2 regions of the Mesorhizobium sp. B2-6-2 genome follow, and region 2 is predicted to be linked to the other one. Evidence: predicted binding sites of a transcription regulator. Region 2 holds the regulator's gene; the other holds the start of a gene.
What was found. The regulator PhoB, encoded in region 2, activates phosphate uptake and scavenging genes when phosphate is short. The targets are predictions, from matches to a motif close to TGTCATNNANCTGTCAT.
Positions count from the first base shown of each region.

Region 1: FJ419_RS26345 (LTA synthase family protein) is a predicted target of PhoB. The motif match lies at 1,810-1,826, and genes of this name have one in related genera.

Region 1 is NZ_VFUG01000020.1:47,718-52,985, reverse strand. It holds gene FJ419_RS26345 (LTA synthase family protein) at 1-1,761, opposite strand, end outside; gene fabD (ACP S-malonyltransferase) at 2,038-2,991, shown strand; gene fabG (3-oxoacyl-[acyl-carrier-protein] reductase) at 3,212-3,949, shown strand; gene FJ419_RS26330 (acyl carrier protein) at 4,148-4,384, shown strand; gene fabF (beta-ketoacyl-ACP synthase II) at 4,419-5,268, shown strand, end outside.
Region 2 is NZ_VFUG01000005.1:193,349-198,616, forward strand. It holds gene FJ419_RS13425 (ROK family protein) at 1-532, shown strand, start outside; gene phoB (phosphate regulon transcriptional regulator PhoB) at 855-1,544, opposite strand; gene phoU (phosphate signaling complex protein PhoU) at 1,561-2,268, opposite strand; gene pstB (phosphate ABC transporter ATP-binding protein PstB) at 2,289-3,092, opposite strand; gene pstA (phosphate ABC transporter permease PstA) at 3,089-3,940, opposite strand; gene pstC (phosphate ABC transporter permease subunit PstC) at 3,944-4,930, opposite strand; gene pstS (phosphate ABC transporter substrate-binding protein PstS) at 4,995-5,268, opposite strand, start outside.

The sequences.
Region 1 (5,268 bases), on a different contig from region 2:
CAGGAGCAGGTTGCGGTCGACCACCCGGTAGTGTTCGCGCAGCGCGCCGAGGAAGCCGGTGTAATAGGGGTGGCTGATGCCTGCCGTGGTCAGGATATGGTAGGGCAGGAAGGCCGGGCTCACCGAGCCAATGTTCTCGACCGGACCGGAGCGGTTCGACCAGATGACCAAAGGCGTGTCGTGGTGTTCGAGCGCGGCGACCGCCGGCTCCTTGCGCGGCGCGACATTGTCCTTGAGGAAGCCGGTCTCGACATACACAGGTCCGAGCGGCGGCAGATGGTCGCCGAAGAAGGCGATGATGGTCGGCCGCTGGCGGGCCTTCGCCCAGTCGATCAGGCGCTGCAGGCCGCGGTCGGCGTCGGCCGACCCCTCGGCATAGGAAAGCAGCGATTCCCGCGCCCAGGAACTGATCGGCGCGTCGATCGAATGCGTCGGGTTGTAGTAGCGGTAGGGCTCGTAAGGACCGTGGTTCTGCAGACTGACGGCGAACAGGAACACCGGATCGTCGCTGGCGTCGGCCTCGCGGATGATCTCGTCGGTCATCGCCGCGTCGGAAGCCAGCGGCCCGCGCTTTTCCATCGGCGGCAGCGTCTCTTCGGAGCGAAAGTCGTTGAAGCCGAAATCGGCATAGACGGCGCCGCGGTTCCAGAACCAGTTGGTGCCGGGATGGATGGCGCGCGCCCGGTAGCCCTGGCTCTTCAGGAAGGTCGCCAGCGACGGCGTCGGGGTGCGCACATATTGCTGATAGGGGATCGAGCCGGCCGGCAGGAAGGCGTTGGAAAAGCCGGTCAGCGCCTCGAACTCGATATTGGCCGTCATGCCCCCGAACTCGGGCGAGAACATCGAGCCGGAGCGCAACGCCCTGACCGTCGGGATCGGGTCGGGCTTGATGGTGACGCCGGGCAGATGCGTCGGATCCCAGAAGGATTCGCTCATCACCACCACGATATCCGGCTTCTCGTCCGGCACGGAAGCGGCGACGTCGGGGCGCTGGATCGCGGCCATCGTCTTCTCGGAATAGCCGGGCGGCGCCGCGACATGCGCCATCGGCACGTTCATCGCGAAGGCCAGCGCAAAGCCGTTGGAGGCGTAGTTCTCCTTCTGGTCCCACATGATCGGGATGATCTGCAGCCGGTCGCGCGTCCACGAGAAGGTGGCGTAGTCCATGATCGAGACGAAGAAGGCGAGCAGCGGCACGGCAAGCGCCAGCCGCGCCAGGCGGCCCTTGCGGCTGAGGATGGGCACTCGCCGGCGCCAGGTCCGCCAGCCGTAGACGAGCAGCGTCAGGCCACCGACGATGCCGACCGCCAGCATGACGGCCGTCCACGGGCGCTCGCGCACCAGAAGCGGCATCAGCGCCACGATCTGGCGGGCAAACAGGAAATCCGTGGGATAGAGCGGGTCGCCGAGGTAACGCGATTTCTGGTGGCCGACAAAGGCCAGCGCCAGCGTCAGCGGCGCCACGATCATCAGGCTCTGGTGGCTGCGGCCGAGTATGGCGTCCAGTCCGAGCAGCACCAGGGCGAAGACGATGATGGTGGTCCAGCCGGGCTTGAAGGGCTGCATGAAGAAATCGACTGTGCCGAAGAAATCGCCGCGTACGATCAGCTCGATCGCGAAGACGAGCAGGGCTGAGGCAAGAAGCGTCGACAGGCCGTAGCGTACGGTCGGCCAGGCTCGTCCCGGCAGATAGCCGGTGGACGGATCGTCTTCCAAAAATTGCGGCGCGGGTTTGGCCGCGCCTTTCCTGATCCTTGCCACTTTGCTTCCCCGGCCCTTGTCACGCGTCTTCCACTCGCGTCACGCTACTGTCATCGAAATGTCACGCAAAGCTAGCGCCTGTGGCGGAAATAAGAAGAGCCAGCAAACTAAACGTGAGCGGTTTTCATCAGGTGTGATCAAGTAAAAGGCCTTTTGGAACAGGCAGTCAGCCGGTTCTTCCGGCCGAAATGCAGGCCGAAGAGACGCCTGCGGGCTTGACTTGGCTGTCCGCCTTGCGCCAGAGGCAGACAAAATCAGCCTCTGGAGAGACCTCAAATGGCCGTCGCATTCACCTTTCCGGGACAGGGCAGCCAGGCCGTCGGCATGGGTAAGGACCTCGCCGATGCATTCCCCGAAGCACGCCGCGTCTTCGAGGAAGTGGACGCCGCGCTCGGCGAAAAACTGTCGAAACTCATCTGGGAAGGACCGGAAGAGACGCTGACGCTGACCGCCAACGCCCAGCCGGCGCTGATGGCGGTGTCGCTGGCGGCGATGCGCGCGCTCGAAGCGCGCGGCTTCTCTTTGAAGGACAAGGTGGCTTATGTCGCCGGCCATTCGCTTGGTGAATATTCCGCGCTTGCCGCGGCCGGCTTCGTTTCGGTCGGTGACGCGGCGCGGCTACTTCGGACCCGCGGCAACGCCATGCAGGCGGCGGTGCCGGCCGGCGAGGGCGCCATGGCCGCGATCATCGGGCTGGAACAGGCCGACGTCGAGTCCGCTTGCGCCGAGGCAGCTCGCGAGGTCGGCAACGGCTCCGTCTGCCAGGTCGCCAACGACAATGGCGGCGGCCAGCTGGTGATCTCCGGCGCCAGGCCGGCGGTCGAGCTGGCGGCGAAGCTGTGCACCGAAAAAGGCGCCAAGCGGGCGCTGATGCTGCAGGTTTCCGCCCCCTTTCATTCGGCGCTGATGACGCCGGCCGCCGACATCATGCGCGAGGCACTGGCCGGTGTCGCGAAATCCGCGCCGGTGGTTCCGATCGTCTCGAACGTCACCGTAACCCCGACCAGCGACCCCGATGAGATCGCCCGCCGCTTGGTCGAGCAGGTGGTCGCCCGCGTGCGTTGGCGAGAGACGGTGGAATGGTTTGGCGCCAACGGCGTCGCGAGCCTCTATGAAGTCGGCGCAGGCAGGGTGCTGTCGGGCCTGGCGCGCCGCATCAACCGCGACATCGCCACCGGCGCCATCGGCACGGCGGCGGAGGTCGAGGCGGCGCTGGCGGCGCTTGGCTAGGAACCTATCATAGGTGCGATATGGTCAGATCAAAGCCAAGGCGGAGCAAGGTCCAGCGCTCGCGAGACCGTGAGGACTATCGCCTCGCAGCTGAGGTCGTGAAGAGCATCGGGCTTGGACAGGAAAATATCCTTAATGCCGAAGATTTCTGGCACGGTTTGGACGATTTAACGTATACGGAACGCGCATCGCCTGTGGCGCGCAAAAATGAGGTTGGAAAATGTTCGAACTGACCGGCCGCAAGGCGCTCGTCACCGGTGCATCGGGAGGCATCGGCGAGGCGATCGCCAGGGTGCTGCACAGCCAGGGCGCGATCGTCGGCCTGCACGGCACCCGTGTGGAGAAGCTGGAAGCCTTGGCGGGCGAATTGGGCGACCGCGTAAAACTGTTTCCGGCGGACCTGACGAACCGCGACGCGGTCAAGGCGCTCGGCCAGAAAGCGGAGGCCGATCTCGAGGGCGTCGACATCCTGGTTAACAATGCCGGCATCACCAAGGACGGCCTGTTCGTGCGCATATCGGACGCCGACTGGGATTCTGTGATCGAGGTCAACCTCACCGCCGTGTTCCGGCTGACCCGCGAGCTGACCCATCCGATGATGCGCCGCCGCCATGGCCGCATCATCAACATCACCTCGGTGGTCGGCGTCACCGGCAATCCCGGCCAGACCAATTACTGCGCCTCCAAGGCAGGCATGATCGGCTTTTCCAAGTCGCTGGCGCAGGAGATCGCCACCCGCAACATCACCGTCAACTGCGTCGCCCCGGGCTTCATAGAATCGGCCATGACCGACAAGCTCAACGACAAGCAGAAAGAGACGATCATGGCCGCGATCCCGACCCGGCGCATGGGCACCAGTGTTGAAGTGGCGTCCGCCGTCGCTTATCTCGCCTCAAACGAGGCGGCCTATGTCACCGGCCAGACCATTCACGTCAACGGCGGCATGGCAATGATCTGAGGCAGGGCGGGCGCCTGTGAAAACAGCCATTTCGGCTTGGACGCCCGTCATTTTTCGTGTAATGCGGCCCGCAACCCGGCGGTTCGGGCAAAAACCGGTCCTGTGGCGTTGCGTTGCCCGCAAGACCATCTTTCAGCTTGATTAGCGGCATTCCGCCCGCTAACGAAGATAGACAACCTAAGACGAGGATTGCCCCAAATGAGTGACACCGCAGAGCGCGTCAAGAAGATCGTCATCGAGCATCTCGGCGTCGACGCCGACAAGGTGACGGAACAGGCGAGCTTCATCGACGATCTGGGCGCGGACAGCCTCGACACGGTTGAACTCGTCATGGCGTTCGAAGAAGAGTTCGGCGTCGAGATTCCGGACGATGCGGCCGAGACCATCCTCACCGTCGGCGACGCCGTCAAGTATATCGACAAGGCCTCGGCCTGAGTTCTTTCGCAGGCATCACCGGGGAGGACCTGCGATGAGGCGTGTCGTCGTCACGGGCCTTGGCCTGCTTTCGCCGTTCGGCATGGGCGTCGAGCATAGCTGGCGGGAATTGCTCTCCGGCCGCAGCGCCTGCCGGCGCGTCACCGAATTCGAGGTGGACGATCTTGCCTGCAAGATCGCCCACATCATTCCGCGCGGCGACGGCTCGAACGGCACCTTCAATCCGGAGGCAGTGCTCGAGCCGAAGGAACTGCGCAAGATCGGCGAGTTCATCCTCTACGGCATCGCGGCAGCCGACGAGGCGCTGGCCGATTCCGGCTGGAAGCCCGAGACACATGAGGACCAGTGCGCCACCGGCGTTCTGATCGGCTCCGGCATCGGCGGCATCGACGGCATCGCCGAGAACGCGATGATCCTGAAGGAACGCGGTCCGCGCCGCATCAGCCCCTTCTTCATCCCCGGACAGATCATCAACCTGGTTTCTGGCCAGGTTTCCATCCGCCACGGACTGAAAGGCCCGAACCATGCGGTGGTCACCGCCTGCTCGACCGGCGCGCACGCCATTGGCGACGCCGCCCGGCTGATCATGTGGGGCGATGCCGATGTGATGCTGGCCGGCGGCGCCGAGGCGCCGGTCACCCGGCTGTCGATTGCCGGCTTCGCCGCCTGCCGGGCGCTGTCCACCGAGCGCAATGACAGCCCCGAGACAGCTTCGCGTCCCTACGATCGCGACCGCGACGGCTTCGTCATGGGCGAGGGCGCGGGCGTTGTCGTCCTGGAAGAGCTGGAGCACGCCAAGGCGCGCGGTGCCAAGATTTATGCCGAGGTCACCGGCTATGGCCTGACCGGCGATGCCCACCATATCACCGCGCCGGCCGAAGATG
Region 2 (5,268 bases):
GCATTCCTCCGGCGGCGAGTTCGGCCACATGATTCACCGCCCGGGCGGGGCGCTTTGCCGCTGCGGCCGCCGCGGCTGCGTTGAGGCCTATGCCGGCAACTATGCGATCTGGCGCAGCGCCATGAAAATGAGCGAGGAGGCCGAGCCGGTCGACGTCGGCGACGCCGACATGCGGGCCCTTGCCGCGAAGGCGCGCGAGAGGGACGGCCCCGAACGGGAGGCTTATCGCCGGGCCGGCGAAGCGCTTGGTTTCGGTCTCGGCAGCCTGTTCGCCCTCATCGATCCGGCGCCCGTTGCCATGGTCGGCGTCAGCGCGGCCGCCTTCGACCTGATCGAGCCGGCGCTGCGCGAGGCGATCGCCCAGACCGCCGGCGGCCAGCACTCGGAATCGATCTCCTTCGACACCGAACCGAACGAGTTGCCGCTGATCCGCGAAGGCTGCGCCATGCGCGCGCTGACTTTCGTCGACCAGGAGATTTTCGCGCCGGGAGGCCAGGCGAGAGCGGGTGCCGCAGGCAAGAACGTGGCCTGAGGCAGCCTTGAAGAGGTCCGGGGACAGCAGCAGACGCTTGAAATTAGCGAAGGCCCCACAGCTTCGTCATTCCAGGGCGGAGCAGGAGCGAAGCTCCGTCGCGGAAACCCTGGAATCCATGCCGTTACCTCACGCGTCGAGCGCAGCGGTGCAAAATTCTGGACCGCCGCGGCGCGTCGACATCACGGAATGGATCCTCGGGTCTGCGCTGCGTCGCTGCGCTCCTTGCTCCGCCCGTGGATGACGAGGCACAAGCGTCTCGGCTACTCACCAGCGCGGATGTTGGAAGTGCTTGGCCCGTCAGGACTTCGGCGCCCTGGGCCTAATCTTCCCTGATCGCGTAACCCGCGCCGCGGATGGTGCGGATGACGTCCGGCATGCGGCCGTTGTTGACGGCCTTGCGCAGGCGGCCGACATGGACGTCGACGGTGCGCTCATCGATATAGATCGTCTCGCCCCAGACATTGTCGAGCAGCTGGCTGCGCGAGAACACCCGGCCGGGATGACGCATCATGAATTCGAGCAGCCGGAACTCGGTCGGGCCGAGCCTGATCTCGCTCTTCTTGCGGTAGACGCGGTGCGACTCGCGGTCGAGCACGATGTCGCCGACCTTGAGCACGCTGGACAGCACCTCCGGCTTGGCGCGGCGCAGCAGCGCTTTGACGCGCGCCATGAACTCCGGTGTCGAGAACGGCTTGACCAGATAGTCGTCGGCGCCGGTCGAAAGGCCGCGCACGCGGTCGCTTTCCTCGCCCCGCGCGGTCAGCATGATGATCGGCAGCCGCTCGGTCTCGGGCCGCATCCTGAGGCGCCGGCAGAGCTCGATGCCGGAAACCGCAGGCACCATCCAGTCGAGCACGAGCAGGTCGGGAACGTTTTCCTGAAGGCGGATTTCGGCCTCGTCGCCGCGGGTCACCACTTCGACCTGGTAACCCTCGGATTCGAGATTGTAGCGGAGCAGCACCCCAAGCGGCTCCTCGTCCTCCACCACCATGATGCGTGGCGCGATCATTGGCAGATACCCTTCGTCAGGCCGCCGGCGCCGACATTGTCGTTTCGTCCTGCTTGGGACGATTCGCGGGCAATTGCGTGCCGGTCAGCACATAATAGGCGTTCTCGGCGATGTTGGTCACATGGTCGCCGATGCGCTCGAGATTCTTGGCGCAGAACAGAAGATGCGTGCAGGCGGTGATGTTGCGCGGGTCTTCCATCATGTAGGTCAGGAGCTCGCGGAAGACGGATGTGTATTTGACGTCGATGCGCTCGTCGTCGTTGCGAAGCTTGGCCAGCGCCGTGGCGTCGCCCACCGTATATTCCTGGATCACGGCCTGGACCTGGATCAGTACCAGCTGCGCCATGGAATCGATCGAATGCGTGAGGTCTCGCGGCGCGGCGCTGACGCCGACCGAACCGACGCGCTTGGCGATGTTCTTGGCGAGATCGCCGATGCGTTCGAGGTCGCCCGCCATGCGGATCGAGCCGACCACGTTGCGCAGATCATCGGCCATCGGCTGGCGCTTGGCGATCAGCGTGATGGCGCGGTCGTCGAGCTCGCGCTGGCGCGCGTCCATGATGGCATCGTCGGAAACGACGCGCTGCGCCATGGCATTGTCGGTCTCGAGCAGGGCTCTGGTCGAAGCGCCGACCATCGAGCTGGCGAGATCGCCCATGTCGTTTATGAGCCGGCTGATCTGTCTCAGATCCTCGTCGAAGGAAGCGACGGTATGTTCGGCCATGATGATGTCCTCGTATGAGCTCAGCCGAAGCGGCCGGTGATGTAGTCCTGCGTGCGCTTTTCGCGGGGCGAGGTGAAGATCTTCTCGGTCCGGTCGAACTCCACCAGCTCGCCCAGATACATGAACGCCGTCTGCCGCGACACACGCGCCGCCTGCTGCATGTTGTGGGTGACGATGACGATCGTGTAGTCGGCCTGCAGCTCGTCGATCAGTTCCTCGATCTTGGCGGTCGACAGCGGATCGAGCGCCGAGGCCGGCTCGTCGAGCAGGATGACCTCGGGCTTCACCGCCACGGTACGGGCGATGCACAGGCGCTGCTGCTGGCCGCCCGAGAGGCTGAGGCCGCTGGCGTTGAGCTTGTCCTTGACCTCGTTCCAGAGTGCGGCGCGCTTCAGCGCCTGCTCGACGCGGCCGTCCATCTCGGCCTTGCTGATCTTCTCATAGAGCCTGACGCCGAAAGCGATGTTCTCGTAGATCGACATCGGGAACGGCGTCGGCTTCTGGAACACCATGCCGATCTTGGTCCTGAGCAGGTTGAGGTCCTGCGAGCGGTCGAGGATGTTCTTGCCGTCGAGCAGCACCTGGCCCTCGGCGCTCTGCTTCGGATAGAGCTCGTAGATGCGGTTGAGCACGCGCAGCAGCGTCGACTTCCCGCAGCCCGACGGGCCGATGAAGGCGGTCACGCTGCGCTCGGGCAGGGACAGGTTGATGTCCTTCAGCGCCTTCGACTGGCCATAGTAGAAATTGAGGTTCCTGACCTCGATCTTGGCCTTCTCGACGGTCGTATCGGCTGCGTTCAGGTCGGTGGACAACATCGGTTTCATCTGTCCTCTCTGCGTCCGGTTAGGCTGCGGGCGATGATGCTCAGCCCGAGAACCGTCAGGGTGATTATGAGTGCGCCCGTCCAGGCCAGTTGCTGCCATTCCTCGTAGGGGCTGAGAGCGAACTGGAAGATGGTTACCGGCAGGCTGGCCATCGGCGCATTGAGATTGCTCGACCAGAACTGGTTGTTGAGCGCGGTGAAGAGAAGCGGCGCCGTCTCGCCGGAGATGCGGGCGATCGCCAAAAGGATGCCGGTGACGATGCCGGAGAGCGCCGCGCGATAGGCAACCGAGCGGATCACCACCCAGCGCGGCGCTCCGATGGCGGTGCCTGCTTCGCGCAGCGCGTTGGGCACAAGGTTCAGCATGTCCTCGGTGGTGCGCACCACGACGGGGATCACCAGGATCGACAGCGCGACCGCGCCGGCGATCGCCGAGAAGTGCCCCATCGGCCGCACCATCAGCTCGTAGACGAACAGACCGATGATGATCGACGGCGCCGACAAGAGGATGTCGTTGATGAAGCGCACCACCGTCGTGAGCTTCGAGAAGCGTCCGTATTCGGCCATGTAGGTGCCGGCCAGCACGCCGATCGGCGTGCCGACGAAGATACCGATGATCGTCATGACGATGCTGCCGTAGATGGCGTTGAGCAGGCCGCCGGCATCGCCGGGCGGCGGCGTCATTTCCGTGAACACGGAGAGCGACACCCCGGAAAGTCCCTTGTAGAGCAGGGCGCCGAGGATCAGCGCCAGCCAGGCCAGCCCGATGCCCGCCGCGACGACGCACAGCGTCATCATCACGCCATTCTTGCGCTTGCGGCTTTGGTGAAGCGATTGGGCAGTCGACATCGGTCAGGCTCCCGTGCGGCTATCGATGCGCAACAGCATGTAGCGTGCGAGCGCGAGGATGATGAAGGTGATGACGAACAGGATCAGGCCGAGCGATACCAGCGAGGATGTATAGAGGTTGCCGTCAGCTTCGGTGAATTCGTTGGCGATGGTCGCCGAAATCGTCGTGCCCGGCGCAAACAGCGAGGCGCTGATGCGGTGCGCGTTGCCGATGACGAAGGTGACGGCCATCGTCTCGCCGAGCGCGCGGCCGAGGCCGAGCATGACACCGCCCATGATGCCGACGCGGGTGTAGGGGATGGTCACGCGCCGGGTCACTTCCCAGGTCGTGCAGCCGATACCGTAGGCCGATTCCTTCAGCACCGCCGGCACCGTGTCGAACACGTCCTTGGTGATCGAGGTGATGAAGGGCAGCACCATGATGGCGAGGATTAGCGACGAGGTCAGCAGGCCGATGCCGTAGGGCGGACCGGCAAACAGGCTGGAGAGCCCCGGTATGCCGTGGAAAAGACTGATGATGAAGGGCTGCACGGTCGTCTGCAGGAACGGCGCGAAGACGAACAGGCCCCAGATGCCGTAAATGATCGAGGGAATGCCGGCGAGCAGCTCGACCGCGATGCCGATCGGACGCCTGAGCGGGCGCGGGCAGAGCTCGGTCAGGAAGACGGCGATGCCGATGCCGATCGGCACGGCGATGAGAATGGCGATGGCCGAGGTGACGATGGTGCCGTAGATGGGCGCGAGCGCGCCGAAATTCTCGGTGACCGGGTTCCAGGATTCGGTGGTCAGGAAGGAGAAGCCGAACTTCGACAGCGCCTCCCACGATCCGGCGACCAGCGATATCGCGACCCCGCCGAGCAGAACGAGCACGAGCATGGCGGAAAGGCGCGTCGCCGTCCGGAAGACCATGTCGGTGACGGCGAAGCGGCGCACTGTCGCTTCCCTGGTCCGCATGGCGGACGATGTCGCGGCTTCGGAAACGGCTGTCATTTAGCCCCTCGCATTTCGAAAGAGACAGGAGGGCGCTAGAGGCGCCCTCCTCATTCAGCGGGAATTACATGCCGGAGTAGACCGGCTTGCCGTCCTTGTCGACGATGTCCTTGCCCCACATTTCCTCGACGCTCTTCACGACCTTGTCGGGCATCGGAACGTAGTCAAGCTCAGCAGCCATCTTGTCGCCCTTGGCATAGGACCAGGCGAAGAACTTGAGCGCTTCAGCCGTGGCTGCCGCATCATCGGGCTTCTGGTAGACGAGGATCCAGGTGGCGGAAGTCATCGGCCAGGATTCGGCTCCCGCCTGGTTGGCCAGGATGACGCCGTAGCCCGGC